DNA from 3 places in the Pseudochrobactrum algeriensis genome. Region 1 is predicted to be linked to each of the others. Evidence: predicted binding sites of a transcription regulator. Region 1 holds the regulator's gene; each other region holds the start of a gene.
What was found. The regulator PhoB, encoded in region 1, activates phosphate uptake and scavenging genes when phosphate is short. The targets are predictions, from matches to a motif close to TGTCATNNANCTGTCAT.
Positions count from the first base shown of each region.

Region 2: phnF (phosphonate metabolism transcriptional regulator PhnF) is a predicted target of PhoB. The motif match lies at 4,995-5,011, and genes of this name have one in related genera.
Region 3: KHQ09_RS15320 (YdcH family protein) is a predicted target of PhoB. The motif match lies at 4,377-4,393, and genes of this name have one in related genera.

Region 1 is NZ_CP075361.1:3,375,605-3,386,317, forward strand. It holds gene KHQ09_RS17755 (AI-2E family transporter) at 1-223, shown strand, start outside; gene KHQ09_RS17760 (PstS family phosphate ABC transporter substrate-binding protein) at 429-1,475, shown strand; gene pstC (phosphate ABC transporter permease subunit PstC) at 1,552-3,039, shown strand; gene pstA (phosphate ABC transporter permease PstA) at 3,036-4,352, shown strand; gene pstB (phosphate ABC transporter ATP-binding protein PstB) at 4,420-5,193, shown strand; gene phoU (phosphate signaling complex protein PhoU) at 5,311-6,033, shown strand; gene phoB (phosphate regulon transcriptional regulator PhoB) at 6,157-6,843, shown strand; gene KHQ09_RS17790 (cell wall hydrolase) at 7,390-8,331, shown strand; gene KHQ09_RS17795 (hypothetical protein) at 8,402-8,689, opposite strand; gene KHQ09_RS17800 (aminopeptidase) at 8,842-10,107, shown strand; partial or broken gene KHQ09_RS17805 (serine hydrolase domain-containing protein) at 10,270-10,713, shown strand, end outside.
Region 2 is NZ_CP075361.1:299,297-310,009, forward strand. It holds gene KHQ09_RS03480 (ABC transporter ATP-binding protein) at 1-504, shown strand, start outside; gene KHQ09_RS03485 (LysR family transcriptional regulator) at 479-1,378, opposite strand; gene KHQ09_RS03490 (multidrug effflux MFS transporter) at 1,486-2,706, shown strand; gene xylB (xylulokinase) at 2,673-4,139, opposite strand; gene phnF (phosphonate metabolism transcriptional regulator PhnF) at 4,212-4,970, opposite strand; gene phnG (phosphonate C-P lyase system protein PhnG) at 5,082-5,567, shown strand; gene phnH (phosphonate C-P lyase system protein PhnH) at 5,567-6,178, shown strand; gene KHQ09_RS03515 (carbon-phosphorus lyase complex subunit) at 6,182-7,285, shown strand; gene KHQ09_RS03520 (alpha-D-ribose 1-methylphosphonate 5-phosphate C-P-lyase PhnJ) at 7,282-8,190, shown strand; gene phnK (phosphonate C-P lyase system protein PhnK) at 8,187-8,975, shown strand; gene phnL (phosphonate C-P lyase system protein PhnL) at 8,978-9,697, shown strand; gene KHQ09_RS03535 (LbetaH domain-containing protein) at 9,694-10,308, shown strand; gene phnC (phosphonate ABC transporter ATP-binding protein) at 10,471-10,713, shown strand, end outside.
Region 3 is NZ_CP075361.1:2,864,717-2,875,429, forward strand. It holds gene KHQ09_RS18615 (DUF1192 domain-containing protein) at 274-570, shown strand; gene KHQ09_RS15305 (MFS transporter) at 813-2,099, shown strand; gene KHQ09_RS15310 (helix-turn-helix domain-containing protein) at 2,133-2,531, opposite strand; gene KHQ09_RS15315 (MFS transporter) at 2,600-3,985, shown strand; gene KHQ09_RS15320 (YdcH family protein) at 4,082-4,264, opposite strand; gene KHQ09_RS15325 (YdcH family protein) at 4,599-4,802, shown strand; gene purE (5-(carboxyamino)imidazole ribonucleotide mutase) at 4,923-5,429, shown strand; gene KHQ09_RS15335 (5-(carboxyamino)imidazole ribonucleotide synthase) at 5,433-6,506, shown strand; gene ykgO (type B 50S ribosomal protein L36) at 6,749-6,874, shown strand; gene KHQ09_RS15345 (tetratricopeptide repeat protein) at 7,018-7,743, shown strand; gene KHQ09_RS15350 (M48 family metalloprotease) at 7,784-9,289, opposite strand; gene KHQ09_RS15355 (thiamine ABC transporter ATP-binding protein) at 9,648-10,382, opposite strand; gene thiP (thiamine/thiamine pyrophosphate ABC transporter permease) at 10,379-10,713, opposite strand, start outside.

The sequences.
Region 1 (10,713 bases):
CGGCCGGCGTCTGGAACTGAATACGGTTGCGGTTTTTGTAGCCGTTGCCTTCTGGTCATGGCTGTGGGGCTTCATCGGCGCCCTGATAGCGGTGCCGCTTCTGGTTGTCATAAAAGTTTTCTGTGACCACTTTGAAACATTGCGCCATGTGGGCAATTTCTTGTCGGCGCAGACCACAGAAGATGAGAACGAGACCGGCGAGGAAAAAGCGAAGCCATCCTAACAGATTGTTTTCATTTTGCTTTCAGGGTCCGAATTTTCTGGCTCTGTATTGGTCGTGCGGGAAACTGCATTTTTTTATTATAAAATGCTGAATTGAGCACTGATACAAACCTGTAATATTAGTGTCATATAGCTGTTATATAGAGCGCGTAGATGGCTGGTAACGTCCAAAACGTTACCTCATTCTTCTAACTGGAGCTGCTCCTATGAACAAGCTGATTACAACGACTGCTGCATTGGCAATTGCTGCTGTAGCCGGTGCTACTGCCGCTCAGGCTCGCGACCAGATTCAGGTTGCCGGTTCGTCAACCGTTCTGCCATATGCCAAGATCGTTGCTGAAACTTTCGGCGAAACCTATCCGGATTTCAAAACCCCTGTTATTGAATCCGGCGGTTCGGGCGCAGGCATCAAAGACTTCTGTAAAGGTGTAGGCGAAAACACAATTGATATCGCCAATGCATCCCGCGCAATGAAGTCTTCTGAACTGCAGTCCTGCATCGATGCAGGTGTAAAAGATGTTCAGGAAGTACGCATCGGTTATGACGGTATCGTGTTCGCAACCGACATTAACGGTCCGGACTGGAAGCTGGCTCCGGTTGATGTTTACAAGGCTCTTGCAGCGAAAATCGTTGTAGACGGCAAACTGGTAGATAATCCGAACACCAAGTGGAATCAGGTTAACGCTGCTCTGCCGGATTGGGATATTGCTGCTTACATTCCGGGTGAAAAACACGGTACCCGTGAAGTTTTCGAAGAAAAGCTGCTCGCTGACGGTTGTAAAGAAAGCGGCGCGCTGGAAGTCATCAAAGCCGGTGGTGCAGATGACAAGGCAGCTGCCAAGACCTGTATCGCTGTGCGTAAAGATGGCAAGGCTGTTGATATTGACGGTGATTACAGCGAAACACTCGCCCGTATCAGCGCCAATAAAACCGGCGTTGGCGTATTCGGCCTGTCCTTCTATGAAAACAATGCTGACAAGCTGAAGGTTGCAACTGTGAACGATATCGTTCCAAGCGTTGAAACCATTGCCAAAGGCGAATATCCGGTTTCCCGTCCGCTGTTCTTCTACGTGAAGAAAGCGCATCTGGGCGTGATCCCAGGTCTGAAAGAATATGTGGAATTCTTCCTTTCCGATCAGATGATTGGTGATGAAAGCCCGCTGGCAGACTATGGTCTGGTTCCGGCACCGGAAGCAGAGCGCAAAGAACAGCGCGATGCATTTGCAGCCGGTACTGTAATGCAGGTTAAATAATTTGAATATGGTCCGGGTGCAGACAAGCTCTGCGCCCGGATTGTCTTTTGTCGTGGACGGTGATCAGGGAATTTAAATGTCGATCATGCTGGTCTTAACAATTGTCTTCGTGCTGGGCATCGCAGGGTTTTTCCTTGGCCGTGCCAAAGCGGTTGCACAATTGAATACCGTAAAAAACGTGGCAGATAAAAAAGAGAAACCACATTCCCGTCCGCATTATCACGGATGGTGGGTTTTCTCTCTGACAGTCATGCCGGCAATTATTTTATTTGTCGTCTGGTCGCTGAGCGCCACCGTCTATCTGGAGCAGACTGCCAAATCGCAGTTGCAGGATGCTCTCGGCAACACTGAAAATTACAGCGAAAGCCTGTCGCTCGGCGTGGTGAAAAGCCTCGCACACGGGTTTGAGCGTCTTGATCCGCAGCAGCGTGAAAACCTGCCGCAGACCTATTCTGAAGTTCGCGCTTTGATGGCTGAAAAAGGCATCGCGCTGGCGACAGAAGGTCAGGATGTAATGGTGCCGGTTGCGGTACAATGGAACAAGGCAGCCGCCTTATCCTCGAATATCCGCGCAGGTCTGACGATTGCTCTGGCTATTGCCGGATTTATCTTTGGCTGGATGACAATTGCACCGCGCGTCCGCGCCCGCAACAATGTGGAAAGCATTGTGCTGTGGGGGCTGATTGCTGCATCGACAATCGCCATTCTTACCACTGTCGGCATCGTCTTTTCGATGCTGTTTCAGACGATTAATTTCTTCAGCGATGTTCCGGCCTATGAGTTCTTCTTCGGAACGGTTTGGGATCCGCGTTTTGCCGCTGCCGGCGCAACAGATTCGCATGGTCAGTTCGGCCTGATCCCGCTGCTGGCCGGTACGCTTTATATCGCGCTGGTCGCAATGGTCTTCGCGGTGCCTGTTGGCCTGTTCGCCGCGATTTATATGTCGGAATATGCCGGTGCCAAAACCCGCGCTATCGTCAAACCGCTGCTGGAAGTGCTGGCCGGTATTCCGACCATTGTTTACGGTTTCTTCGCGCTGGTCACAGTTGGCCCGTTCCTGCGTGACCTGAGTGCCGCGCTGACCGGTGGTCAGGGTTTCATCATGGCGCAGAGTGTGCTCACTGCCGGTCTGGTGATGGGCGTGATGCTGATCCCGTTCGTATCCTCTTTGTCCGACGATATTATCACTGCCGTGCCCCGCTCCCTGCGTGACGGTTCTCTGGGCTTGGGTGCTACCCGCTCCGAGACCATCAAGCGTGTGATCCTGCCTGCTGCGCTGCCGGGTATTGTCGGAGCGCTGCTGCTGACCGCTTCCCGTGCCATTGGTGAGACTATGATCGTGGTACTCGCTGCCGGTGTGGCCGCCAATCTGACGCTCAACCCGTTTGAAGCAATGACGACGATCACTGTAAAAATCGTCAACCAGCTGACCGGTGACCTTGAGTTCAACTCACCGCAGACACTGGTGGCTTTTGCACTGGGTATTACGCTCTTCTTCCTGACACTGCTGATGAATATTTTCGCTCTCTACATTGTGCGTAAATATCGGGAGCAATATGAATGACCGACGCTGTTTTCACTCCCAAGACAACTTCAACCGCACCTGCCCGCCGTGATATTGGCATCAAGCGCCGCTATGCTGCAGAACGCCGTTTCCGCATGTATGGTGTGATTGCGATTGCAATCGGTATCTTCTTCCTCTGTGCGCTGTTTTTCTCGGTGTTCTCCAAAGGCTACACAGCCTTCTGGCAGACAACGATTGAAATTCCGGTGCTGCTGGATGAGAAGGTGATCGATCCGTCCAATGAACGTGCCAGCAATCCGAATGTGCTGATTACAGCGAATTATCCGCTGCTGGTGCGCAATGCATTGGCTGACAAGCTCGGTGTGGAGAAATCCAACCGTCCTGCCATGCGCGATATGACCCGTTTCTATTCGGATGGCGTTCGTCTGCAATTGCGTGAAATGGTGATGGCTGATCCGAAACTGATCGGCACAACCCAGACAATCAAATTCCTTGCGGCTGCGGATATTGACTCGGCCAATAAAGGTCAGATCGACCTGTCGGTTGACCAGAGCAAGCGTAAAGTCTCCGATCTTCAGGTTGGCTGGATGAAGACACTGAAGGATGAAGGCGTTATGCGTCAGTCCTTCAATACCGGCCTGTTTACAATGGGTGCTTCCAGCCGTCCGGAAACCTCTGGTCTGGGCGTGGCGCTGATCGGCTCGCTCTATATGATGCTGATCGTGCTGGTCTTTGCTCTGCCGATTGGCGTTGCTGCTTCGATCTATCTGGAAGAATATGCGCGTAAAAACCGCTTCACGGATATTATTGAAGTGAACATCAACAATCTGGCTGCGGTGCCGTCCATCGTGTTTGGTCTGCTGGGGCTGGCGGTTTTCATCAACTTCTTCGGCATGCCGCGTTCGGCCTCGCTGGTTGGTGGTCTGGTGCTGACGCTGATGACTCTACCAACCATTATTATTGCAACGCGCGCAGCTTTGCGTGCGGTGCCGCCATCAATCCGTGCTGCGGCTCTGGGGCTTGGTGCTTCCAAAACGCAGGTTGTGTTCCACCATGTGCTGCCGCTGGCCGCGCCGGGCATTCTGACCGGCACGATTATCGGTCTGGCTCAGGCATTGGGTGAAACAGCGCCGCTGCTGCTGATCGGTATGGTTGCCTTTGTTGCCAATGCTCCAGTTACCCCAATGGATCCTGCGACTGCGCTGCCGGTACAGATTTTCATGTGGGCTAATGAAGCAGAACGTGCTTTTGTAGAGCGGACATCGGGTGCGATTATTGTGCTCCTCCTGTTCCTCGCTGTGATGAATATTGCCGCAATCATTCTGCGCCGCCGTTTTGAGCGCAGATGGTAATCGGGACGGAGTTGCGATCATGAACCTGATGAATGATTATACTTTAGAGAAAACACTCGGAGAAAAGATGAACGCCTTGCCAAAAAAAATCAAAATGCGCGGGGACAAGGTCAAAGTTTTCTACGGTGAAAAACAGGCTTTGCACGGCGTTGATCTGGATATTGAAGAAAACAGCGTAACCGCGCTGATCGGCCCGTCCGGTTGCGGTAAGTCGACTTTCCTGCGCTCGCTCAACCGTATGAATGACACGATTGAAGGTTGCCGCGTTGAAGGTCTTATCACGCTCGATGGCGAGGATATTTACGATCCGAAAATCGACGTGGTGGAACTGCGTGCCCGTGTCGGCATGGTGTTCCAGAAGCCAAATCCGTTTCCGAAATCGATCTATGAGAATGTTTCTTACGGCCCGCGCATTCATGGTCTGGCGCGCAGCCGTGCGGATCTCGATGTCATCGTTGAGAAGAGCCTGCGTGGCGCCAGCCTCTGGGAAGAAGTGAAAGATCGCCTCAATGATGCAGGCACAGGTCTTTCCGGCGGTCAGCAGCAGCGTCTTTGCATTGCCCGCGCAATTGCGGTGAGCCCTGAAGTTATTCTGATGGATGAGCCTTGTTCGGCGCTTGACCCGATTGCAACCGCGAAAGTGGAAGAGCTGATTGACGAGTTGCGCCGTGACTATACGATTGTCATCGTGACCCACTCAATGCAGCAGGCTGCGCGTATTTCGCAGACCACAGCCATGTTCCATCTGGGCAATCTGGTAGAGGTCGGTGACACGGATATGATGTTCACCACGCCGAAAGAAAAACGTACGCAGGATTATATTACCGGTCGTTTCGGCTGATCGAGCTTACGCGTAAAAACAAACAAGATAGAGCATTTTCTATGAGGCAATATAAGCCGGAAATGCTCTGGAGTTTTACAGACTGCTTTGGCAGTGCCACAGGATAAGGAAATTTCCATGCCGTCACAGCATACGGTTACGTCCTATGATGAAGAACTGAAGTTTCTCGCCCGTAAAATCGCCGAAATGGGCGGTCATGCGGAGCGTATGGTGGAACAGTCCATCAAGGCGATTGTTACTGCCGATAATGCGCTGGCACAGCGGGTCATTTCCGAGGATCTGATCCTTGATGCAGGCGAACGTGAAATTGATGACAAGGCGATTATGATTATCGCCAAGCGTCAGCCGATGGCTGTGGATCTGCGCGAAATTATCGGCGCGATCCGTATCTCAGCGGATCTGGAACGCGTTGGCGATATGGGCAAAAACATTGCCAAGCGTGTTGTTGCCGTTTCGGAAACACGTCAGTCGGTGAAGCTTTATCGCGGTCTAGAAACACTGGCAGAGCTTGCCCGCACCCAGCTAAAAGATGTGCTGGACGCCTATGCAACGCGTTCTGTGACCCAGATCAATATTGTCCGCGACCGCGATGATGAAATTGATGCGATGTACACATCGCTGTTCCGCGAACTTCTGACTTATATGATGGAAGATCCGCGCAATATTACGGCCTGTACGCATCTTCTGTTCTGCGCCAAGAATATTGAGCGTATCGGCGATCATGCCACCAATATTGCCGAGACGGTCTATTATATTGTCACCGGTAATCAGATGCCGCCGGATCGTCCGAAAGATGATCTGAGCCATGACGTCGTTCTCGACGAATTGCATAAAAACTAAGCTGCTCTAACCGGCAGCCGATATGCAGGGCATTCAGCCCTGCCTGTCAGAATAAACGTCATGCATTCCGGCTGTGCCGGAATGCAAATGCCCCCTTATGTCTAAACGAATAGTGGATACGCAATGTCACACACGCCAAGAATAGCGGTTGTTGAAGACGAAGAAGCCATCAGCGAATTGCTGCGCTATAATCTTGAGGCTGAAGGCTATCAGGTCGATACGATCCTGCGTGGCGATGAAGCCGAAATTTATTTACGCGAAAACGTCCCTGATCTTTTGGTTCTCGACTGGATGCTGCCTGGTGTTTCCGGCATCGAACTTTGCCGCCGTCTGCGTCAGCGTGCAGAGACAGAGCGTCTGCCGATTATCATGCTGACAGCACGCGGTGAGGAATCCGAGCGTGTGCGCGGTCTGGCCGTTGGCGCGGATGATTATGTTGTCAAACCATTCTCCACACCGGAACTGCTGGCACGTATCAAGGCGATGCTGCGCCGCGCCAATCCGAGTGTGCTTTCCCATGTGCTGAAAGTCGGCGAGATTGTTCTCGACCGTCAGCAGCACCGCGTTTACCGCAAGGAACGCGAAATCAAACTCGGGCCGACAGAGTTTCGTCTGCTTGAATATTTTATGATGGCACCGGGGCGTGTTTTCTCGCGCACGCAATTGCTGGATGGTATCTGGGGGCGGGATATTTACGTCGATGACCGCACGGTGGATGTGCATATCGGCCGTCTGCGCAAGGCGATCAATACCGGTCGTGAAGTGGATCCGATTCGCACCGTTCGCGGTGCCGGTTATGCTTTCGGCTGATAACCTGCCGGATATTTGTGAAAAATACTGAACCGGTGTGAAGAAAATTCACGCCGGTTTTTATATTTCTGATTCTGCGGAAAGCCGTGTCTGCAAAGGCTATAGCGTCATAAAAGCAAATTGCCTTCACAAAATATCAGTTATTTGTAACGCGCTGTAATGAATTATGACTAACGCAACAGGGCGGTCAATTGCATGATGCGCCCGTGTCTGAGGCGCTATCAGGTTGTGAAATAAGGCAATATCGTACCGGAATTGCTGCAAAGCCATAATCCGGCAAGCTGCTTCATTTCACTAGGTTAGTGAAGTCTTTACGTAATCTTGCGTATTTTAGTAATCACTCAAAAGAATGCGTTAACAGAGCGTTAACTAATAAGGCGCATTTTCTTGGGGTAAATTTTAACCGGTTGTCGCTAACCGGAACACGAATATAAATCGGGCCTTGCGCCTTTATTTAGCCCTAATAGCCCCCGAATTTCCCGGGGCTCGCGCACAGGATCTCTGTGTGACCCGGGTGTACGGGAAATTATTGATAAGGATGAACCGTTGAAACGCTCTTATTTAGCGAAAACACTGTTTATCGGTGCTCTGGTTGCCACGCCGTTTATCCTTGCTGGCTGCACCACGACTTCGACCGGTTCCAAATCTGCCAAGGCTGCACAGTCTGCCAAGGAATCCGGTGTGACCGTCCGTAATGGCAAAAAGACCTACACATACACTTCCAGAGACCGCGAATGCCTTGAGCGCGCAATGTTCTTTGAATCTGCCCGCTCCAGTCGTGATGGCCTTGTTGCAGTCGGCACGGTGGTGATGAATCGTCTGGTCTCGGAAAAATATCCGGAAACCATTTGCGGCGTTGTCGGACAGAAAAACCAGTTTGCACCGGGCGTTATGACCCGTGCCATGAATTCCAAAGCTTTGCCGGATGTAAAAGAAGCGGCGGATTCCGTGCTGAAAGGCGAACGCCATCCGAAGCTGAAGAATGCAATGTTCTTCCATACGGCCGGCCTGAAATTCCCGTATAGAAATATGCATTATGTGTTGGTTGCCGGTGGCAATTCTTTCTACGAAAAGCGCCGCAGAGACGGTACGCTGGAATCGCCGCTGCCTGAAACCCCGTATAATCTGGCGGCTGCCTATGAACCAAGAAACCAGTCCATGCCGGATAGCATTTATGATGTAACGGATACGGCTAAGGCCGGTAAAGGTGACCGTCTGCCTGTCGTTGCTCCGGTGATGGTGGCATCTGCCGGACAGGATGTGCAGGCTGCACAACCGGCTGCAGCGGAAGTACCGGTGCAGCTTGCCTATCATGCACCGGCTGTAAATACGCCGGTTCCGGCGCAGCTGCCGTTTGAAACCAAACCGGTTGCAGCCTCCGCAACGCAGAATACTTTTGCAGCAGGTGCGGAAGATATGAACAAGCAAAAAGTTGATGCGATCGGCGCATTGTTGCTGACGCAGGATCGCCCTGAACCGGCAAGCTGATCCCGTATCTTGTTATCAACTGAAATGAAAAAGCCCGCGCGAAGCGGGCTTTTATTTATGGAGATGAAGATCAGCGCGGCACCACCACCGGCTGGTAAATAACCATCGGTGTGGAGAATTGCGGCCGTTCATTCTGCCATGCGCGGATATCGGCGCGACGGTCGAGATGGATTTGCAGCAGGCAATTGGCCATGGCTTCAGACTTGGGTTTAAAACCATAGCTCAGACAGTTTTTCTCATCCTCAGCACGCTGCTGTTCCGGTGTAAGTGTCGTGCAGCCTGCCAGCGCTATCGCAAACAGTCCTGCAACAAGACTCAGCTTCTGAAATGATCGCGCATTATTGGAGTTTCGGTTCATGGATTTGTTCCGATAAATATGACTTCATATGGCATATTAACGCTGTTCCGCATCGGTGGCTACAGCGACAATATAAAATCCTGACAGAGCACTAGCTTGCAGGCTCTTGCAGGAGTATCTGTGATGATCAATGAAAATAAGCGGAGTATGTGATGTCAGATTTCAGCCAAAACAATCACACGGATGCAATCATCGATCCGGTTAAACTGGATAAGCTGGCAGAGGTTGCGGTTAAAGTCGGTCTGCAATTGCGTAAAGGGCAGGATCTGGTCATTACCGCGCCGGTTATCGCATTGCCGCTGGTGCGTCGCATTGCGGAACATGCCTATAAAGCCGGAGCAGGACTGGTAACACCGTTTTTCTCCGATGAAGATATGGCGCTGTCGCGTTTCCAATATGCGCCGGATGAGAGCTTCGACCACGCCAGTGACTGGCTTTATCAGGGCATGGCCAAAGCCTATGCAGGCGGTGCAGCGCGCCTTGCAATCACCGGCGATAATCCGATGCTGCTTTCCGCACAGGATGCAGGAAAAGTTGCCCGCGCCAATAAAGCGCTGTCGATGGCCTATCAGCCTGCGCTGGAAAAAATTGCCGGTTTCGACATTAACTGGAATATCGTCTCCTATCCGAACCCGTCATGGGCAAAGTTGGTGTTTCCGGATGATGCGCCGGATGTGGCGACACATAAACTGGCCGAAGCAATTTTCGCCGCATCGCGTGTGAATAATGCTGATCCTGTAGCCGCATGGGCAGACCATAATGCGCAATTGCGCAAACGTACCAAAATCCTCAATGAGCGTAATTTCCGCGCTTTGCATTTCACCGGACCGGATACGGATCTGACTGTTGGTCTGGCTGATGGCCATGAATGGCATGGTGGCTCATCGACCGCTAAAAACGGCATCACCTGTAATCCGAATATTCCGACGGAAGAGGTCTTCACAACGCCGCATGCTCTGCGCGTGGAAGGGACTGTTTCCAGCACCAAACCGCTGTCACATCAGGGCACGATCATTGATGATATCCGCGTGCGTTTTGAAGGCGGCCGGATTGTTGAGGCCAAAGCCAGCAAGGGCGAATCCGTGCTGAAGAAGGTACTGGATACGGATGAAGGCGCCCGTCGTCTGGGTGAAGTGGCTCTGGTGCCGCATTCCTCACCGATTTCGCAGAGCGGCTTGCTGTTCTATAATACGCTGTTTGATGAAAATGCTGCCAGCCATATTGCGCTTGGTCAGTGCTATTCCAAATGTTTCATCAATGGTGCTGATCTCACGCCGGAACAGATTGCGGCGCAGGGCGGCAATAAGAGCTTTATCCATATTGACTGGATGATCGGTTCCAATCAGATCGACGTGGACGGCATTGCACAGGATGGTACATCTGTGCCTGTGATGCGCAAAGGCGAATGGGTTGCCTGATAGTATCTGAATTCCCGATACTTTCATAACAATAGCCGCCGCTTTTTTTAACAAGCGGCGGCTATTGTTGTTTTTGAAACTATTTCGGGAATTGCAGCTTGCCGGAGCGATAATCCGGTTTATCGTAAGCGGGCTGATAATTGTGTCGGAAGGGGCTGCATCATGAAGAGACCGCTGCGCATGAGCTTATATAGTCTGGCTCTGTTGCTGATTATCGCGGCAGGTGTGGGCTTTGTTTTCCGTAAGCAAATTCATGAATATTATGCGGTCTATCAATATGCCAATACATTCAAGCCCGATGTGATTGATGAAAATTTCCGCTCACTTTATAAAATCTACCCGTCTATCCGTGTAGAACATAGCGGCGAAGCCAGCCCCTTGCCGCAGAATGAAAGATCTTTGCCTGAAACCTATCTTTATCAGGGAGAGACAAAACGGGTTGCTGACTGGCTGGAACGCACGCAGACAACCGGTTTCATCGTGCTGAAAGACGGTGCTGTTGCCTATGAACGCTATGAGCGGGGCAATACGGCTGCAACGCAGGCAATCGCCATGTCGATGTCGAAATCCACGATTTCCTTTCTGATTGGCAATGCTGTGCGGGAT
Region 2 (10,713 bases), 360 kb from region 1:
GACCCTTTGGCGGCTTTTAACCCGCGCCATACGATCAGCCAGATCTTACAGGTGCCGCTGGTTCTGCATGGCAGTCAGCAGCATACGAACCAGCAAATTGCTGAAGTCTTGCAACGGGTTGGTCTGACAGCGGATATGGCTGACCGCTACCCGCGTGAACTCTCCGGTGGTCAGCGTCAGCGTGTGGCGATTGCCCGCGCACTGTTGTGCAAGCCTGACCTGATTGTGTTGGATGAACCCGTATCGGCTTTGGACATATCAGTGCGTGCGAAAATCCTTAATCTGCTGGCCGATTTACAGCGCGATAATGGCATTGCCTATCTGTTTATATCGCATGATCTGGCACTGGTACGGGCTTTTTGTGACCGGATGCTGGTGTTGCATGAGGGCGAGATTGTTGAGCAGGGTGTGCCGGATGAGGTACTGCAAAACCCGCAGACCGAGCCGACGCGGCAACTGGTTGATGCCGTTCCAAAACTTATAACTGAATTCGGCAAATCTTAACGGCGAAATCAATGAAGTGTCGCAGAGCTGGCAGAATGCGCCCGCTTTTCCGGTAAAACAGATGCACCGGTACCGCTGGTAATTCATAATCCGGCAGCAGGCGGATCAACTCGCCGGAGCTGATCATATCCTCAACCATATAATGATGCAGAGAAACAATGCCCGTACCTTGGTAGGCAGCCTGCCGCATGGCCGATGTATCATTGAGGCGCAGAACTGTGCGCATTGCCACGTCCTGATGATCCCTGAATATCAGCCTGTTCGGGTGGCGGCGCATCGTATGGGCAATCAGATAATGTTCGCTCAGATCATCCGGTTGTTGCGGGTGACCATGGCGCTCCAAGTAGGACGGTGCGGCACAGAGCCAATAGGCAGTCTTGCCGATGGAGCGCTGGATCAGCCCGGCATTGCCTTGCATGGTCATGCCGAAAATCAGGTCGATATTCTCCTGTTCAATATCCGGAAAGCGCTCTGCCAGTTCCAGATCAAGGGTAATATGCGGAAAGCGGCTGGTAAATTCGTGTAAGTGCGGCAGCAAAAATTGCGCGGCCAGCGGTCTTGCAGCGACAACACGCAAAGTACCGGATGGCTCACCGCGCATTTCCGAAAGATAACGGCTTTCACGCTCGCTCAGAAGGCGCAAAGTCTCGGCCGCATAATCTTTGAAAATCCGGCCTGCCGGTGTCAGCTGCATGCGCCGTGTGGTGCGTTCAATCAGCCCCAGTTCCAGCTGGTTCTCTAGCATTGTCAGTTGTTTGCTGACGGCAGGAGCGGTGAGCCCAAGTTTTTTGGCCGCCGCAGCAATGCTGCCAGCCTCGGCAATATCCAGAAAAACTTGCATCTGCTGTGGTGAAGCGCGAAAATTTGGCGACATCTATTCGTAACTTTAAGTTATGAAATCGTAATTTTAACAAGGCTTATGTTACTTATTAGATTGTTTTAAGGACTGGCGCAAATTCTGGATAAAGAAAGGAATGCGCCATGACCACATTGGCTGCGCAAACGGAAACACTCCGTAAAACACCGGCTTTGCTGCTTCTGGCGCTGCTGGTTACACTGCCGCAAATCGGTGAAACAATTTACACGCCCTCTCTGACCGATATGGCGCAGGGTCTGAATATTTCCGCATCGACAGCGCAAACAACACTGAGCATCTTTTTTGCCGGTTTTGCGCTTGGCGTTTTATGCTGGGGGCAGGTGTCCGATCACATCGGGCGACGTAAAACCATGATCATCACACTGGCACTGTATCTACTGGGTTGCCTGATCTGTCTTTCTGCATCCTCGTTATGGGTGCTTAATAGCGGACGTTTCATTCAGGCTTTCGGCGCGGCCAGTTGCTCGGTGGTGATTCAGTCTGTCTGCCGAGAGGCATTCAGCGGTGAGCGCCGCGTGGTTGTTTTCACAACAATCGGTATGCTCATTCCTGTTTCTGCGGCGGCGGGGCCGTTTATCGGGGGGCTGAGTGTCACGCTCGGTGACTGGCGTACCGCTTTCATGGTGTTACTGGTGCTCGGTGCTGTCTCTCTGGTGCTGGTCTGTGCAGCTTTTCCTGAAACTCTGGTGAAGCAGAACCATAAATCATCCCTGATGCAGATTTGGGCACGGATGCTGCGCGATGGGCAGGTGATCGGCACTGGTTTGCTGATCGGTATCGGTAACGGGATTATTTTCAGCTTCTATGCGGAAGCACCGTTTCTGCTGATCAATATGCAGGGCTTGTCGCCCGTTACCTATGGGACGCTTTGTATGCTGGTCGTGTCCGGCAGTATCTGGGGTGGTATGGCAATGCGCCGTTTGAATACGGCAGGCTATACAAGTCAGACGGTGATGATGGCTGGTATTCTGCTGTTGGCTTGTGCCGCTGCCGGTTTGCTGGTCGTGAGCCTGCTGACAATGGGACAGCTTTATCTTGTGTTGTTTACCGGTTTTTCCGTACTGTTGTTTGCCGGATTTACCCTTCTGACAACCGCCTGTTTGCATGGCGTCTTGCAGCACTATCACGATGCTTTGGGCACGGCAGGCGCTTTGCTTGGCCTGTTTTATTATGCGGTGATCACAGCGCTTACAGAGGGCATGGCATTGCTGCACAGTGGCTCAGCGCTGGTTTTCCCGAGCTATGCGCTGGGGCTGAGTGTGGTTGCCGCAGTCATATTCTTCGTTTGTGTTTACAAGACACGGATAACCGGCTTTAAAGCCTGATACAGCGCGGTATAGCGTTGATAGGCTGTTTCATAAGCCGCATGGAGTTTTTTATCCGGCTCAATGGTTTTGATAATCTGCGGGCTGGTGCAAATAGCCAGAGCATCAGCATTTTCAGCAGCAATCAGTCCAAGACGTGCAGCCCCGAAAGCCGCGCCGAAATCACCGTCGGCAGGCAGATGAACCGGCATATTCAGAGCGGTAGCCAGTGCTTTCAGCCAATAGGTCGAGCGTGAGCCGCCGCCGATAGCCATAACACTTTCAAGCTGTGTGCCGGCTTTTGCCAGAGCTTCCAGATTGTTACGGAAGGCAAAAGCCACACCTTCAAGCACGGCTTGAGTGAGTGCCACACGATTGTCGCTATGGCTGATCCCTGTGAAACTGCCGCGGATCAGGCTGTCATTATGCGGGGTGCGCTCGCCGGAAAGATAAGGCAGAAAACTCACTTCTGACGGAGCCTGCAGATCATCGCCGAGTTCCTGCGTTAGCGCCGCAGCTTCATGGCCGGTAATGGTGCTGTACCAGTTCAGGGCATCGGTCGCGGAGAGGATAACGCCCATCTGGTGCCATGTCTGCGGCAGAGCATGGCAGAACGCATGAACGGCACTGTCAGGACGCGGTAGAAAACTGTCATTGGCGGCAAATAACACACCGGATGTGCCGAGTGAGGCAAAAGCCTGTCCGGCTTTCACCGTGCCGATACCACAGGCGGATGCCGCATTGTCACCGGCACCACCGGCAACCACTACACCTGATGCCATGCCCCATTGCTGACACAGCTCTGCGCGCAATGTGCCGGAGACATCCGTGCCTTCGACAAGGCGCGGCATCTGGCTTTCATCAAGCTCTGTTGCTGCCAGCAGGTCAGTCGACCATTTGCGTTGTGCCACATCCAGCCATGATGTGCCGGACGCATCGGACATTTCGCTGACATGCTCTCCGGTCAGCCACAGACGCAGATAATCTTTCGGCAGCAGGATCTTTTTAATGCGGGCAAAAATCTCCGGTTCATTGTCCTTCACCCAAAGCAATTTCGGCGCGGTAAAACCCGGAAAGACAATATTGCCGGTCAAGGCGCGGAATTGCGGATCAGCATCCAGTTGCGCAGCTTGGGCGTGGCTGCGTGTATCATTCCAGAGAATGGCGGGGCGCAACACTTGATCCTGCGCATCCAGCAGAACCGCGCCATGCATCTGGCCGGAAAGGCCGATGCCGCGCACATTCGAAAGCGCAGTGCCATGTTCCGCTTTTAGCCGGGTGATTGCTGCTTCTGCTGCCTTTATCCAGTCTTGTGGCTGTTGCTCAGACCAGCTTTGATGCGGTCGGGAAACATGGAGCTCTGCATGGGCAGAGGCGATAATGCTTTGTTTCTCGTCGATCAGCAGTGCTTTGAGGCCGGACGTGCCGAGGTCAAGACCGAGATAAAATGCCATGCTGCTGATCCTGTGACTGGAATTGTGAACAGGCCGCAGCTAACGACAGAAACTTAATGCAGGCAATAGTTTTTATTCTTCATTGAGCGACATGCTCTCGATAGAAAACTCCATGCGATCAGCCGCAAAGCGAGTTGTTGAATATTCCACCGGCACGCCATTGGTATCGACATTGACCGATTGCGCCGTGAGCACAATCGCCCCCGGTGTGAGCTTCAGGTGCAGCAGATCCTGTCCGTTGGCGTGCTGGGCGGAAATCAGTGTGGATTTGCGGAAATAATCCTCAACGCCCGATTGCTTCAGTGCTTTTGTGACTGAGCCGCTGCTCTTGTAAAATTCATCAAATTGCGGAAAACGCTGTTGGTCAAACCAGCTGTCAGACATGGAAACCGGCTGACCATCAGCAATGGACAGGGTTTCAAAATAATGCACTTGCGCATTTTCATCACTAAGCTGCAAAGCATGGGCGACTTCGGCTGAGGGCTTTTCAACCCTGTGCGACAGGATGATCCGCTCCTGCTGTGTGATCTGTTCGGCCAGACTGGTGGACATGCGCGTGCGCTTGCTGATGGGATAGGTCAGGCGTTTGGCATTGGCGATAAATGTGCCACGCCCTTGCTCTGCCCGTAACACACCTTCCTGTGTCAAAGCCGCAATCGCACTGCGCACCGTATGGCGATTGACGCCAAAGCGGGCAGCCAGTGTCATTTCCGGCGGCAGCTTCTCGCCGCGCTTGAAATGCCCGTGTTTAATTTCCCTGCGAATTTCATCGGCAATCTGACGCCAGACGGCCACACCGCTGTTTCGGGCGATTTTTGTTGTCTCTGCCATTTAATTTGCCGCAGCTCCGCTGATTGTCATGTGCTTGTCACTAAGAGTGTTTAAGACAATAATTAATGTCTAGTTGTATAGATAAATAGACAATTTAGAGCGGTGTGTCAAATGAAGAATGAAACCGAGAATTTACCCGAAAAGCTGCAAGGCGAACGGCGCAAGGTCGCCGCTTTGCTGGCAAAGGCAGAATTGAAGGAGCTGGCTTCCTTCTGGAGTAATCAAGCAGAGCAGCCGCAGGTTGATGTGTTGCGCGGCCCTGAAACCGGACTGGTGATGGTGCGTGGCCGTATCGGTGGTGGCGGTGCCCCGTTCAATCTGGGCGAAACGACTGTGACCCGTGCAACTGTGCGTGTGTCGTCAAGCTCCTCAGAGGGGCTGGTTGGGCATTCCTATGCACTGGGACGCGATCATGAAAAAGCGCGTCTGGCAGCGATTGCCGATGCTTTGTGGCAGGCGCCGCAGAGCCGCGAGATCGTTGAGCGTGATCTGTTGCAGAAAATTGCGCAGCGTCTTGATGCCCGTGCCACACAGCGTCGCCGTGAAGCGGCGGCAACGAAAGTGGACTTCTTCACCATGGTTCGGGGAGACGACTAATGGCTTTTGATAATCAGGCTTTTGAAGGTGGTTTCACTGACGCCGTTTATGATGCGCAGACCTGCTTCCGTGCATTGATGGATGCTTTGGCCAATCCGGGCACGATCCAGCCGCTGACTGCCGAAACGCAGCCGCCATTGCCGCTGACACCGGAGCTCGGTGCTATTGCGCAGGCATTGTTCGACCATGACACCAAGGTTTGGCTCGACAGTCGTTTGGCTGCAAGCAGCGCTGTGCGTGAATGGCTCGCATTTCAGACTGGCTTTGAGCTGGTTTCCGAAGTTGGTGAGGCGAATTTCGCGCTGGTCAGCGACGTTGCCCACATGCCGCCGCTGGATGTTTTTGCCAAAGGTACATCGGAATATCCGGATCGCTCAGCCACTATCGTTATGGCGGTAGAAGGTTTCGAGGGTGCGCAGACTTTGCAGCTTCAGGGGCCTGGTATTGAGCATGTCCGTGACTTTGCACCAAGTGCTTTACCGGTACGTTTCAATGAACAATGGGCGGCTAATACTGCCTTGTTCCCGCGTGGTGTGGATCTGGTTTTTGCAGCATCCAAAACTGTTGCCGCACTGCCGCGTAGTACCAAACTCATAAAAAACGGAAATTGAACCATGTATGTTGCAGTTAAAGGCGGTGAAGCCGCTATTCAGAATGCACATCAGTTGCTGGGTGACCGCCGCCGTGGTGACCGCTCAGTACCGGCATTGCAGCTGGAGCAGATTGTGGAGCAGCTGGGTCTGGCCGTCGACCGTGCTATGGCCGAGGGTGCGCTTTATGATCGTGAGCTGGCAGCGCTGGCAATCCGCCAATCGCGCGGTGATCTGATTGAAGCGATTTTTCTGGTGCGTGCCTATCGTACAACCTTGCCGCGCTTCGGCTATTCCGAGCCGCTTGATACAGCGCAGATGCTGACCGAGCGCCGCATTTCCGCAACCTTTAAAGACCTGCCGGGCGGCCAGCTTCTGGGCCCGACTTTTGATTACACCCATCGCCTGCTTGATCCTGAAATGGCTGGCGATCATCCGGTGGCACAAGGCGTGCAGCGCGATGATGAGACTGTTGGCGAAGATATGCCGCGCGTGACCGATATTCTTGGTGCCAATGGTATGATCGAGCCGGATGGCGAAATGCCGGAAGGCCATGTGCCGGGCGATCTGACCCGTGAGCCTTGGACATTCCCGATGGAACGCGATCTGCGTTTGCAGGCTTTAGCACGCGGTGATGAAGGCTTCCTGCTGGCGCTGGGCTATTCCACACAGCGCGGTTATGGCCGCACGCATCCGTTTGTCGGTGAAATCCGCATCGGTGAAGTCGAGGTTGAGCTGGATGTGCCGGAACTTGGCGGTCTGGTATCGCTTGGCGCTGTGCAGGTGACTGAGTGTCAGATGGTCAACCAGTTTGCCGGTTCTGCAACACGTCCACCGCAGTTTACCCGTGGTTATGGTCTGGTGTTTGGTCAAAGCGAACGCAAGGCCATGTCGATGTCGCTCTGTGATCGCGCATTGCGCAGCGAAGAATTTGAAGAAGACATTACCGCACCGGCACAGGATGAGGAATTTGTGATTTCCCATTCCGACAATGTGCAGGCGACCGGTTTCGTTGAACATCTCAAACTGCCGCATTATGTGGATTTTCAGGCTGAGCTTGATCTTATCCGTCGTATGCGTGCCGAATATGCCAGCCACAATGATGCACAGAAGGAAGCCGCAGAATGAGCGTTCTGATGCAATATAATTTTGCTTATCTTGATGAGCAGACCAAGCGGATGATCCGCCGCGCATTGCTTAAAGCCATTGCGGTGCCGGGTTATCAGGTGCCTTTTGCGAGCCGCGAAATGCCGATGCCTTATGGCTGGGGTACCGGTGGTGTGCAGGTAACCGCTGCGGTTTTGGGCGCTGACGATACGCTGAAAGTGATCGATCAGGGCGCGGATGATACCACCAATGCCGTGTCGATCCGTGCCTTCTTTGAAAAGACGGCACAAGTTAAAGTGACGACCCGCACGGAAGATGCAACCATCATCCAGACCCGTCACCGTATTCCGGAAGCACCGCTCAAAGAAGGCCAGATCCTTGTCTATCAGGTGCCGATCCCTGAGCCGCTGCGCTTTCTGGAACCACGCGAGACAGAGACCCGCAAAATGCATGCGCTGGAAGAATACGGCCTGATGCATGTCAAACTCTATGAAGATATTGCCCGCCACGGCCATATCGCCACGACTTATGCCTATCCGGTGAAAGTCGAAGACCGTTATGTGATGGATCCTTCACCGACACCGAAATTCGACAATCCGAAAATGCATATGTCACCGGCTTTGCAGCTGTTTGGTGCAGGACGTGAGAAGCGTATTTACGCTCTGCCGCCATACACCAAAGTCGTGAGTCTCGATTTCGAAGATCATCCGTTTGAAGTACAGAAATTCGCTCAGCCTTGCGCCATGTGCGGTGCCAAGGGCGTCTATCTCGATGAAGTGGTTCTGGATGACAAGGGCGGTAGCATGTTTGTTTGCTCCGACACCGATTATTGCGAAACACGACAGGCCGATGGTCACGTTGGCCATCTCTCTGCAAATAATAAAGATATCGGACAAGTGTCCTCAGGTCTGGAGGCAGCCCAATGAGCGATATAAATCATGATACGCCTTTGCTGCGTGTAAACGGATTGTCGAAATTCTATGGCAACCGTCTTGGTTGCAGCAATGTGTCCTTTGAGCTGTATCCGGGTGAAGTGCTGGCGATTGTCGGTGAAAGCGGCTCCGGTAAGACGACACTGCTCAACTGTCTTGCTACACGCTTGCAGCCTTCAGTCGGCGCTGTTGAATATCGGATGCGTGATGGCCAGTTCCGTGATCTGTACCGGATGAGTGAGGCCGAGCGCCGCTTTCTGATGCGTACCGATTGGGGCTTTGTGCATCAGAACCCTTCTGACGGTTTGCGTATGACTGTCTCCGCCGGTGCCAATGTCGGCGAGCGTCTGATGGCTGTCGGTGACCGTCATTACGGTAAAATCCGCGAGACAGCGACGGACTGGCTTGGCCGTGTGGAAATTTCCGCCGACCGTATTGATGACCAGCCGCGTGCATTCTCCGGCGGTATGCGTCAGCGTTTGCAGATCGCCCGCAATCTGGTGACTGCACCGCGCCTGATTTTCATGGACGAGCCGACCGGTGGTCTGGACGTTTCCGTGCAGGCACGTTTGCTCGATCTGTTGCGCGGTCTGGTGGCCGATCTCGGTCTGGCTGCGATTGTTGTGACCCACGATCTGGCGGTGGCGCGTCTGTTATCGCACCGCATGATGGTGATGAAAGACGGTCATATCATCGAAGCCGGTCTGACCGACCGCGTGCTGGATGATCCGCAGGCACCTTATACACAGCTGCTCGTTTCCTCGATTTTGCAGGTTTAATCATGACTATGCCTCTTATTGTTTCGGAAGTGGCAAAGAGCTTCACCATGCATTTGCAGGGCGGTATTGCGCTGCCGGTGGTGACAAATGTATTCTTTGCGCTGAAAGCCGGTGAATGTGCTGTGCTCGGTGGCCCGTCCGGTGCCGGTAAAAGTTCGATCCTGAAAATGGTCTATGGCAATTATGCCGTGGACGAAGGCCAGATCATTCTGCGCCATCACGGTAAGCAGATTGATATTGCCTCGGCTGATCCGCGCACGGTTATGGCTGTGCGCCGTGATACGATTGGTTATGTCAGCCAGTTTTTGCGCACTGTGCCGCGTGTCAGCGCGCTGAATGTGGTGGCTGATCCGTTGTTTGCCCGTGGTGTTGATCGTGAGCAGGCGCAGGACAAAGCCCGTGAATTACTGGCTATGCTCAACCTGCCGCAGCGCCTGTGGGATCTGCCGCCAGCCACGTTCTCCGGTGGCGAGCAGCAGCGTGTGAATATTGCCCGTGGTTTCATCACCGATCATCCGGTGTTGTTGCTTGATGAGCCGACCGCTTCGCTCGATGCCAAAAACCGTGAAGTTGTTATGGAGTTGATCCGTCGCAAAAAAACAGAAGGCGTGGCGATGCTTGGCATTTTCCATGATGAAGATGTGCGTGAGGCTGTGGCTGACCGCATCATCGACGTGACCGAGTTTGCTCCGGGTTATGTACGTCAGGGAGCAGATGCATGACCAGATTGTCAGAACAGCCGTTTATCCATCCGGATACGGAAATTTCCGACAGCACATTTGGCCGCTATACGGAAATTGGTACCCGTTGTCGTATTTCTGAAACGGAAATGGGTGACTATTCCTATATTGAGCGCGACGGCATGGTCTGGTGCGCCAAGATCGGTAAGTTTGCGAATATTGCCGCTTCGGTGCGTATCAATGCCACCAATCATCCGATGTGGCGCGCAACACTGCATCACTTTACCTATCGCGCCAATGATTACTGGCCGGATGCCGAGCAGGAAGCGGATTTCTTTGAATGGCGCCGCGCTCATGAAGTGACCATCGGTCATGATACATGGCTGGGGCATGGCGTGACCGTTTTGCCCGGTGTTAAAATCGGTAATGGTGCGGTCATCGGCTCTGGTGCTGTGGTGTCCAAAGATGTGGCGCCTTATACGATTGTCGGCGGCGTGCCTGCCAAACTCATTCGTCAGCGTTTTTCCGATGCGATTGTCGAGCGTCTGGAAGCTCTGGCGTGGTGGGACTGGGATCATCAGCGCCTGCGTGATGCACTGGATGATTTCCGCAAGCTTGAAATTGAAGCTTTTCTTGAAAAGCACGGCGGCTGATAGCCAAGCTGCTGAATCCAATCGCAGAACAGAGCCGCCGGAATTTCCGGCGGCTTTTTTGTCAAAAATCTGATTCAGAACTTTCATGGAAGTGTAATCTAACTTACATTTTCATTTCATATCACGCGCCTAATTTCGCAGGGAAATTGATAGAGGGCGCTGATGCTGAAGCTTGAAAATGTAACCCGTCGTTTTGGCGGCAATACTGCGGTTGCAGATGTAAATCTGGAAATCCCGCAGGCCCAGATGGTGGGGATCATTGGCGCATCCGGTGCCGGTAAATCCACTTTGTTGCGAATGATTAATCGTCTGATTGATACATCGGACGGTTCGATTGTTTTCAAAGATCAGGACGTGTCGCGTCTGCGCGGTTCTGAGCTGCGCCGCTGGCGCAGTGATTGCGCA
Region 3 (10,713 bases), 510 kb from region 1:
CTCTGGTCCGCCCAAAGCGCGTTCCCTGATCTAGTGGTCAGATTACGACATTTGCGCCCGTTCGTGACAGGCGCAGAGCAAATGTCGCAATCAAAAAGACCACTAGCAACTAAATAATGCTAGTGGATTTTTCGAATTTGCCGTTTGAAACAACATTTGTGTCGACGGGAGCTCAAACGGCAAATTCAATCCACTAGCCATATTATGCAGAAAAGATGCAATGTATAAAAATCATATCGCTAATGATGCAGGTTTATGAGATGCTGAAAACTTATGTGGCCTGCCCGCCCTGCATTTAAAGGCAGACAGGTCACGAATATTGCGAACCATATTGAAAGCTGCCGTGGACAGGCTGCAGCAGGAAGTGAGGAAAACGCCATGTTCTTTGATGATAATGCGCAGGAGACAGCAACCTATAATCACCATATCGGTGAGGATGTGACCCTGCTTTCAGCGGCTGAAATCGACAATCGTATTGCCTTGCTTAAAGCGGAGATCCGCCGGTTGGAAACCGATCGCAATGACCGAAATCGCAGCCGTGCGGCTGCTGAGGCACTGTTTCGCCTGTAAGCCTTTGCTATTTCCGCATGCACCATAGTTTCAGAACCTCTGCTCTCAAACAGGCGGAGGTTCTTTTTATTTTACCTGACACAATATCTCATCAATACAAAGCCTTGCACTCTTTCAAGTGATAGGTCAGCATGGTTGCACTCAATCTGTCCGAAGCGGCAATTTCACCTTGCAGTTTCGGGCGAACAGGTTTCAAGATCAGAAAACTGTAAAATTGCCTGCAATAGAATAAAGGATTCTGCGTGTTCCGTTCTTATGTCCAGATTTTCGCACTGCTTTGCGGCACCGCTTTTCTGCTGATCGGTTCAGGTCTGCACGGTCTTTTATTGCCACTGCGCGGAAATGTGGAAGGCTTCTCGGTTACGGCTCTGGGTCTGATCGGCACAACATGGGCAGGCGGTTTCGTTGCTGGCTGTATTTTTGCACCGCGTCTGGTGCGCCGTGCCGGACATGTGCGGGCTTTCGGCTTTTTCGCATCCACTGCGGCGATTGTGGTTTTGCTGACCGGCCTGATGGTTGACGCTTCAATCTGGGTGGTTCTGCGTGCCATTACCGGTTTTGCGATGGCCGGTATTTTCATGGTGATTGAAAGCTGGCTGAATGAAAAAGCCACCAATGAAACACGCGGTAAAATTTTCGGCCTCTATATGATGGTCAACTACGGTGCTGTCATGACCGGCCAGATGCTGGTGATTACCGGCGATGTCGAAGGTAGTTCGCTGTTTATGATTGCCGCGATCTTCTTCTGCCTTGCGCTGCTACCAACCGCAGCTTCCAAAGCATCTTCGCCGCGCCCGCTGACCGAAGTGCAGCTTGATCTGAAAAAGCTTTATGCCAATTCACCTGTTGCCTTTGTCAGCGTGATCCTGATCGGCATTGCCAATGGTGCATGGGGTACACTCGGTGCGGTTTTCGGCTCGCTCAGCGGTATTGATAAAACCACAATCGCGCTGATGGTCAGCTTTACCATTGCTGCCGGTGCATTAATGCAAATCCCTGTCGGACGTTTTTCCGACCGTATCGATCGCCGTTATGTCATGGCCAGCGTTGCCGGTTCCGCCGCTCTGATCGGTTTTCTTATTTTCGCCATCGCACCAACCAACGGCACACTCATTCTGGTCATGACCGCGCTTTACGGTTCGCTTGCTTATGCGATTTATCCGGTTGCGGTTGCCCACGCCAATGATCACGCAACACCTGAGACTTTCGTCAAGGTTTCCGGTGGTTTGCTGCTGCTTTATGGTTTCGGCACCATGCTCGGGCCGCTGATTGCTGCGGAATCGATGAATAATTTATGGCCTTCCGGCCTGTTTCTGGTGACAGCGGTCTCGCATATTGCCATTGCCGGTTATGCTATTCTGCGCTCGCGTAAACGCGCCTCGCCGCTACCTTCCGAAAAAGAGCAGTTCCAGAGCATGGCTGCGGAACGCCCTGCCACACAGGAAAGTGTGCTGCTTGATCCGCGCTCTGAGGCTGCACAGGAAGACAAATCCGCCCCTGTACCGGAACCGGCAAAATCAGAGAACTGACGCACGGATAGTTAGCTCTTATACCCAATATAGCTATTTACGCGCATGAAGTGCTGCCTGCATCAGCCTGCGGAATTTTGGACATTCCGTATGGGTTTCTGCAGGGCATTCAGCTACATGCCGCAAAGCTTTGCTGAGTGTTGTCAGCTGGCGGACCTGCAAATCCAGCTGGTCTGCCCGCTGATGTAGCGCCTGCCGCGGCAGATCAGCCGAGCCGTCTTTGCCAAACATGCCTTTCATCTCGGACAGCGGAAAACCCGCTATCTTCCCCAGCGAAATCAAAGCCAGTTGCTGCAGTACCTCCGGTGCATATTGACGGCGCAAACCATGGCGGCTGAAGGATTCAATCAGCCCGATCTCCTCATAATAACGGAGTGCGGAAGGTGACACTCCGCTCTTCTCCGCCAGCACACCTATATCCAGAAGTTTCATACTTGACCTCAAGTTGACTTGAAGTGGCAATGTAACAGCGACTCAAACAAGCCACAAGAGGAACAGTTGTGCGTTTCGCCCTCTCTGATACTTCCCCTCGCCTAGCAATCCTTGCTCTTTCAGGTTCCATGCTGCTTGCCTCCATGGCCGTGAGCATCACCGCTGTCGCATTACCGGCGCTCAGCAGAACACTGGATGCTCCTGTGTCTGCTGTTCAGTGGATTGTGCTGATTTACCTGTTGTCCGTCACAATAGTGATTGTACTGGCGGGGCGTTGTGCCGACCTGTTCGGCCATCGTTTTATCCTGCTGACCGGACTGATAATCTTTACAATCAGTTCGCTGCTTTGCGCCGCAGCACCAAATCTCACACTGCTCATTGCAGCCAGAGCGATACAGGGCATAGGCGGCGCCATTCTCATGGCATTACCGGTCTCAATCATAAGAGGCATGGTTTCCGGCGAACAGACAGGCTCCGCCATGGGGCTTCTCGGTTCCATGTCAGCAATCGGAACTGCGCTCGGCCCTGCACTCGGAGGCATCCTGATTGCTGTCTTTGGCTGGCGCTCCGCCTTTATCCTGCTGGCAATATCCGGTTTTGTCTTACTGGTACCGGCTATCAAAGCGATACCGGCATCACCACCAAATCATAAAACCAGCCGCTCGCTGGATCTGTCAGGCGCGGCCTTACTGGCTATTGTGCTGTTTCTCAATGCAGTGATAACGACTGGAAATAAAAACGGGCTGAGCTGGGATATGGCTGTCACCATTCCGGCGGTTCTGGTTGCCCTGATAATTTTTGCGGGTGTTGAAATCCGGTCTTCTTCGCCGCTGGTGCCTCTGTCACTCTTGCGCAATCCTGTTATCAGCGCCTCGCTGATAACCAACCTGCTCATCAGCTCAGTGATGATGGCGATGCTGGTGGTCGGGCCATTCTTCTTGTCATTCGGCCTGCTGCTTGGGGAAGCGACAACAGGACTGGTTGTCGCTGTCGGCCCTGTTGTTGCAGCGCTGGCCGGTATTCCTGCCGGACGCATTACAGACCGGTTTGGTATAAGACGCGCGCTGGCTTACGGGCTGGCTGTCATGAGCATTGCTCTCATCTGCATGGCCTTACTGCCCGTCAGGTTCGGAACTGCCGGATATATTTTATCGCTGATAATGCTGACACCGTGTTTTCAGCTATTTCTAGCCGCCAATAATACAGCCATCATGCTTGCAGCACCGGAAGACCAGCGCGGTATCTTGTCCGGATTGCTGGGCCTGTCGCGCAATCTGGGACTGATGACCGGCGCATCTGTCATGGCCACAATATTTATTACCGCACTGGGACAGGAAGAGCTTGTTCATGCAGCTGCAAAATCCGTCGGATTTGCCTTTACTGTCACCTTGCTGACGGCAGCAGGACTTGCACTGCTTTCACTGATAATCACGCTCATCAGCATAAGGAAATAAATCCGGTGCGGGCCTGATATCCGGCCTGCACCTCATCTTTCAGAGCCTGCCCATCCGGCGGTTCTGTCTGAAACTGTGCTTTACAGTTTAGCGTAATTAATGTCGGGTGACTTGTGTCCTAAGCTTTTCTATCTGTTCCTTCAGATACAGCTTTTTGCGTTTAAGATCGGCGATCGTCAGCGTATCAGTAGCTGGCAATGCTGCGGCGTCGGAAATTTCCTTTTCCAGTGCATCATGCTTCTTTTCCAGTGAGGCAAGATGGGATTCAAGTGCCATTATTGCTTCTCCTTTATATTTACGCGTCACTCTCATTTTGTCAGCGGATCAGGCTCCAAGACCCGTTCGGTCTGCAGGAACCTGCTTGTGACAGTTCCCAGCCTCGAACCAGACTATGACAAAACAATGACAGTCTTGCATGAGATTTGATTAATGTCGAATTCATATTTGGCACATTTCAACTTTGCCAAATTTGTGCTACGGCAAAGCTGAAAAAGGGCGGATTATACTGACCTGCGGTGCTTCTGTGAAAATCGCAACCCATATTGGTGAGCGATAAATACAGATGTCTGCGGTTCTGTTCTCGCTGTGAAGACAAGATCAGATGGAATATGCCATGGCCGATCAGGAACAAGCCGAAATTCGCCTCTCCGTTGCACGGTTGCGCCAGGAACACACGGATTTTGATCTTGCCATTAATGCGATGATGCAGACCGGCTGTAACCAGCTCAGCATTCAGCGCATGAAAAAGAAAAAACTCGCGATCAAGGATCAGCTGAGCAAGCTGGAAGATAAAATCATTCCGGATATTATTGCCTGAGTTCGGCACCAAAACCGACTCGACCACTTTACATTCTCACAGCAAATAAAAGACCGGCAGACTTTTACGAAGCCTGACCGATTTTTTATTTTTTAAATCCAGCACCTGACAGGACATTTCATGGCAGATAACACTCCAACTTCCCCGAAAGTCGCCATCATTATGGGCAGCCAGTCCGACTGGCCAACCATGCGCAATGCGGCGCAGGTACTGGATACGCTGGGGGTTGCTTATGATGCCCGTATTATTTCTGCGCACCGCACGCCGGATCGCATGGTTGAATTTGCCAAAACGGCACGCGATCAGGGCTTTCATGTGATTATCGCCGGTGCAGGCGGTGCTGCCCATCTGCCGGGTATGGTTGCATCCATGACGCCGCTGCCGGTCTTTGGTGTGCCGGTACAGTCCAAAGCACTGTCGGGTCAGGACTCGCTGCTTTCCATCGTCCAGATGCCTGCGGGTATTCCTGTCGGCACAGTAGCCATCGGCAATGCCGGTGCCACCAATGCTGCACTGCTTGCCGCTGCGGTTCTCGCACTGCATGACAAGCCGCTGGCAGACCGTCTGGATGCCTATCGCAAAGCCCAGACCGATGCCGTGGCTGCCGCCCCGAAAGATGAGGACTGAGCCATGCTGCAAGCAGGATCAACAATCGGGATTATCGGCGGCGGTCAGCTTGGCCGCATGCTGGCCATGGCGGCAGCGCGCCTGAGTTTCAAAACCATTATTCTGGAACCGCAGGCGGATTGCCCTGCCGCACAGGTCGCCAATCACCAGATCGTAGCTGCCTATGATGATCGCGCCGCCTTGCTGGAACTGGCTGAAGCCTGCGATGTCATCACCTATGAATTTGAAAATGTGCCGGTAGAAGCCGCACAGTTTCTGGCAACAAAAAACATTGTCTCCCCGCCACCGCTGGCTCTGGAAATTTCTCAGGATCGCGTTGCCGAGAAACAGTTTCTCAATGAGAGCGGCATTGCCACCGCACCATGGCGTGTGGTTGACGATGTGCAGGATCTGGTCGCAGCGCTTGGCGCGCTGAACGAGCGCGGCATTCTGAAAACCCGCCGTTTCGGCTATGACGGCAAAGGTCAGGTGCGCCTGAACAGCCTCGATAATGACGCCGCGGCGGAAGCCATTGCTGCCATTAAAAATGCACCGGCAATTCTTGAAGGCTTTGTGGAATTTACCCGTGAGGTTTCTGTCATCGCCGCACGCGACAAGGCAGGCAATGTCCGCCTTTATGACATTGCAGAAAATGTTCACAAAAACGGCATTCTCGATACCTCAACCATACCGGCATCAATCAGCTCTGAAACCGCAGCCGCCTGCACCGAGGCCGCACAGAAGCTGCTTCATGCGCTGGATTATGTTGGTGTGCTCGGCTTTGAATTTTTCGTTCTGCCGGATGGTTCTGTCGTTGCCAATGAATTTGCACCGCGTGTCCATAATTCCGGTCACTGGACAGAAGCGGCCTGTGCTGTTTCGCAGTTTGAGCAGCATATCCGTGCCGTGGCCGGCCTGCCGCTCGGTGATCCGCGACGTCACAGTGACTGCGTTATGGAAAACCTGATCGGTGATGATGTACTCAAAGTTCCGGCGATTCTGGCAGAATCGGATGCGGTACTGCATCTCTATGGCAAGGCCGAAGCACGTGAGGGACGCAAAATGGGGCATGTCACACGCATTAAAAACGGAAAATAACACCGTTTTGCGGGTTCCGTGCGCATCAATGGTTGACAATTGACCCATTCATTGACTATTTCACCTCAACCATTCAAACGTGCTCTTTGGCTCGCTCTGAAACATGCTCCCAAATACGGGAAACGGTTTTGGGAACAAGGCATGTATAGAAACAAAGAGCTGGAACGAGCGCAGCGTTTCTAATGAAATGAGACACGTTCCAGGAATATGCCCAATTCGGGCCAAACACATTGGTGAGTAACATGAAGATCAAGAATTCGCTTAAAGCGCTCAAAGGCCGTCATCGTGACTGCCAGCTGGTTCGTCGTAAGGGCCGCGTATACATCATCAACAAAACTGCTCCTCGCTTTAAAGCCCGCCAAGGTTAATCTTGGGGTTAATGAGCTGAGTGAGACAGCTCTGAGAGTTGTTTCAGACAGTAAGTTGTAGAGAATTTTAACAGCGCCGGTATTAATTTACCGGCGCTGTTTTTATGCCTTTAATCAGCCGGTTTCTGCTTTATGATAGCACTATGACCAAGACACGCAGCTCCCTCACCGTTTCTCTGATATCAGTCCTGATGATAACAGGCGCTGCGGGCTTTGTTGCGGCAGAAGATATCAGTGCTACCGGCAAAACAGAGCCGCAGCCAATGCCGCCTGCCGTGACCATACCTGAAACCCCGAAACCGGCACCAATCAACAACACGGCGGTAAAAGCCAAGGAAAAACCGAAAAATCCCGATGTGGAAATGGCAGGGCCGCTCACAGAAACTCGCCGGAAGGAACAGGAGCAACTGTTCACGGATTTGCGCAAGGCATCCACACCGGAGAAGTCCCATGCTATTGCCAGCCGCCTGCGCCAGAGCTTTGTGCGCACCGGCAGCGATAGTCTGGATCTGATGCTGCGCTGGGCTGAAACCGCCCTCAACCAGTCCCGCGAGGCCGAGGCGCAGGATTATATTGACGAGGTGATGGCACAGCGCCCTGACAATGCAACGGTCTGGCAATTGCGCGCCCGCTTGCATCTGCGCCGCAACGAGCTGGCTCCTGCCCTCAATGACATCAGACAGGCAATGATTTTAGAGCCGCGCAATTTTGATGTTCTCATCAATTATGCAACTTTGCTGCGCGAAACCGGAAATCGCAAAGGTGCTCTCCGGCTCTATGAACAGGCTTTGAGTGTTTATCCGATGATGAAAGAAGCGCAGGATGAAATGCTGAAGCTCACTGAAGCTGACAGCGATACCGCCCTCTGAACCCGCATTAAAAAAGCCCGCTTTAAAGCGGGCTTTTTGCTTATTCGCTGATGATTTTCACACGGTCGCCCGCAGAAACCGTACCGCCGCTCGGCAGCGCATTCAGAAGGCGGAAGAGATCAAGCTTGCGATCAGTTCCCTGCATCCGGTTGGCCAGTGAGCCCAGCGTATCTCCGGCTTTCACACTGATCACACGGATGCGCAGCGGTTTCGCTGCAGCCTGCTCGGCCGGTGTCAGCACGCGGAAGCTTTGTGTGGTCGCCTGTGTCGTGGCACTCAAAGCACTGCTGTTTTTCGGCGCGGCGATGAGGAAGCGATAAACTTTCTGACCGGAAGCAATGACAACAATTTCAAACTGCCATTTGTCGGCACTGGCACGCGCAGTGGCTGCAGGCAAACCATTGATGGTGGTTGTCTGCACAGACTGCTCATCAAGACCTGTCACCCATCCGCTGCGCAAATAGGCTGCAAGATCGCCGCCCTGCGGCAGCGCTGCACCGTCAAAACGGATAGCCAGTTCACCCGGACCGCTGGCCATAACGGCACTGGCTGAATTATCAATCGTAAAGCCCTGCGGAACACTGAAAGTCACACCGAGTTTCGGGTGAATAAAAGTGCGCTCACGTACAAAACCTTCTTGCGGCGTGTCACCATAGAGCAGGCCGTCAATACCGTTCAGGAATGAAGGGCGGTCAGTGGTGCCGACACCCGGTGCACCGATGCGGCGTGCATGGCCGATGGCCAGATCAACGCGCTGTGGCGTGGCCGGATGGCTGGCCAGAAAGTCGAGGCTGGCATCGGTCGCACCGGAGACAGAGCGGAACCCCGTATAGGCTTCCATCGACTGCAGAAAACGTGCCGAGGCAAACGGGTCATAACCCGCAGCGCCGATCATTTTAATGCCGATTGCATCGGCCTGTAATTCCTGATTACGCGAGAACTGGGCAAGACGCAGCTTGCTGCGGATTGCCGCCTCACGACCGGCCGCATCATCATGCAGCACCTCGGAGGCAACGCGTTTGGCAAGCACCGATTCCGCTTCTTTTGCCTGTCGCAGAATACCGTGATTGGCCGTGACATGCCCCATCTCATGCGCGATTACAGCAGCAACTTCAGATGAATCATTGGCAAGCGCCAGCAAGCCGCGGGTCACATAGAGATAACCGCCGGGCAGCGCAAAAGCATTGATATTCGGGCTGTTGAGAATTGTAATACGGTATGTCTGGTCAGGATTATCAGAAACCGTTGTGAGATTGCCGACGATCTTTGCAACCATGCGCTCAAGCTTGGCATCTTTATATTCCCCGCCATAGGTGGCGAGAATACGCGGATGCTGCTGCGCGCCAAGCTGTGCCAGCTTGTCATTCTTGCTGACATTGGCAACCGTAACCGGATTGGACGACGGGCCAATCACATCGGGATCACTGAAATCTACAGTACGGCAGGCAGATAAAAGCGCGACCAGACCAATAGCGGCTGATCGTTTGAAAACTGGAGAAATAGAGGGCTTTTCCGCTGCGGAAAACCGTGCTGCCCTTAAAAGCATATCCAGTGTCGTGTCCCCGTTTACTTCAAAGCTGATTTGGCGGTGCCGGTTGCACGGCCTGTTCAGCGATTCTGTCTGCTCGTCTGCAAGCGAATTGCCCGCAATATAAACAATGCTCTTCTGAATAGAAGTGAAATGATTTTTGCGGTATTTCACAAATTGTCAGCTATTGCATCATTAGTAGATATAGGCTGGTTCTCTGTTTAACCAGAGCCGGTCGCATTAAATGATCGTAATGCATCCGCACCGGATTGCTTGAACAGCCGCATAGGCGGCGGCTCAAGTCGAGCATTTAACTGCGCATGCTTTGTGTCAATATCACGTCATTCGCTATGATAATCTGATTATCATATTGTAATCAGGATGTTTTATGCTCTGACGTGCCCATATAGTCACGCACGGGCTGAGGGCCGGAGGGCGAGAGCATCATGGCTGCATCACCCTGCTCTCTGATTTGCCCGTCTTTGAGAAAAAACAGCGTTGAATCGAAACGCAGTGCATCTTCCGGCGTATGCGTCACCATCAGAATGGTAATACCGGTTTCCTGTTGCAATTCACGGATCAGATCCAGCATTTGCTGTCGCAAGGCGGGGCCGAGAGAAGCAAAAGCCTCGTCCAGCAGCAAAACAGGCTTATCACGCACCAATGCGCGGGCAATCGCAACACGCTGCCTCTCGCCACCGGAAAGCGCTTCCGGTTTGCGGTTTTCTTTGCCTGTCAGCTCCACACGATCAATGGCATTCTGCACCGCAAGATGATCCGCTTCACTCAGCTTCAGCGCAGGTGACCGGCCAAGGCTGACATTGGCGCGCACATCAAGATGCGCGAACAGATTATTCTCCTGAAACACCATCGTAACCGGCCGGCCGGCGGGGGCTTCGCTGTTGATTTCCTCGTCACCGATCAGGATGCGGCCGGATAGCGGCGTTTCAAAACCGGCAACCAGATTGAGCAGTGTCGACTTGCCTGAACCGCTCGGCCCCACAATCACACCGGTTTCACCGGCCTTTAAATGCAGGTTAAACAGCATGTCTGTCACCCCAAAGGAGAAACGAACATTGTCGAGAGTAATTGCAGCATTATGTCGTGTCATGAGGCATTCCGCTCAGTAGATTTGCCTGAATTGATCCGGCTGCCGGTTTTATCAGTGATAAGCATCAGTGCAAAGCAGATAGCGGCAAGGATCAGGGCAAGGCCTGCCGCGTCACTGGTACGATAGCTGCCCATGCGCTGCAGCAGAAGATAAGGCAAGGTTTGCACCGCATCGCTGCCGAAAAGAGCAATCGTGCCGAGATCGCCCATAGACAGTGCCATGGCAAAGATAAAGCTCAGGATAAGCGGACGGCGGATGACCGGCCAGTCGATCAGACGCAGACGGTTGAGCCCGTTGATACCGAGCGACGTGCAGAGCCGGTTATTCTGTG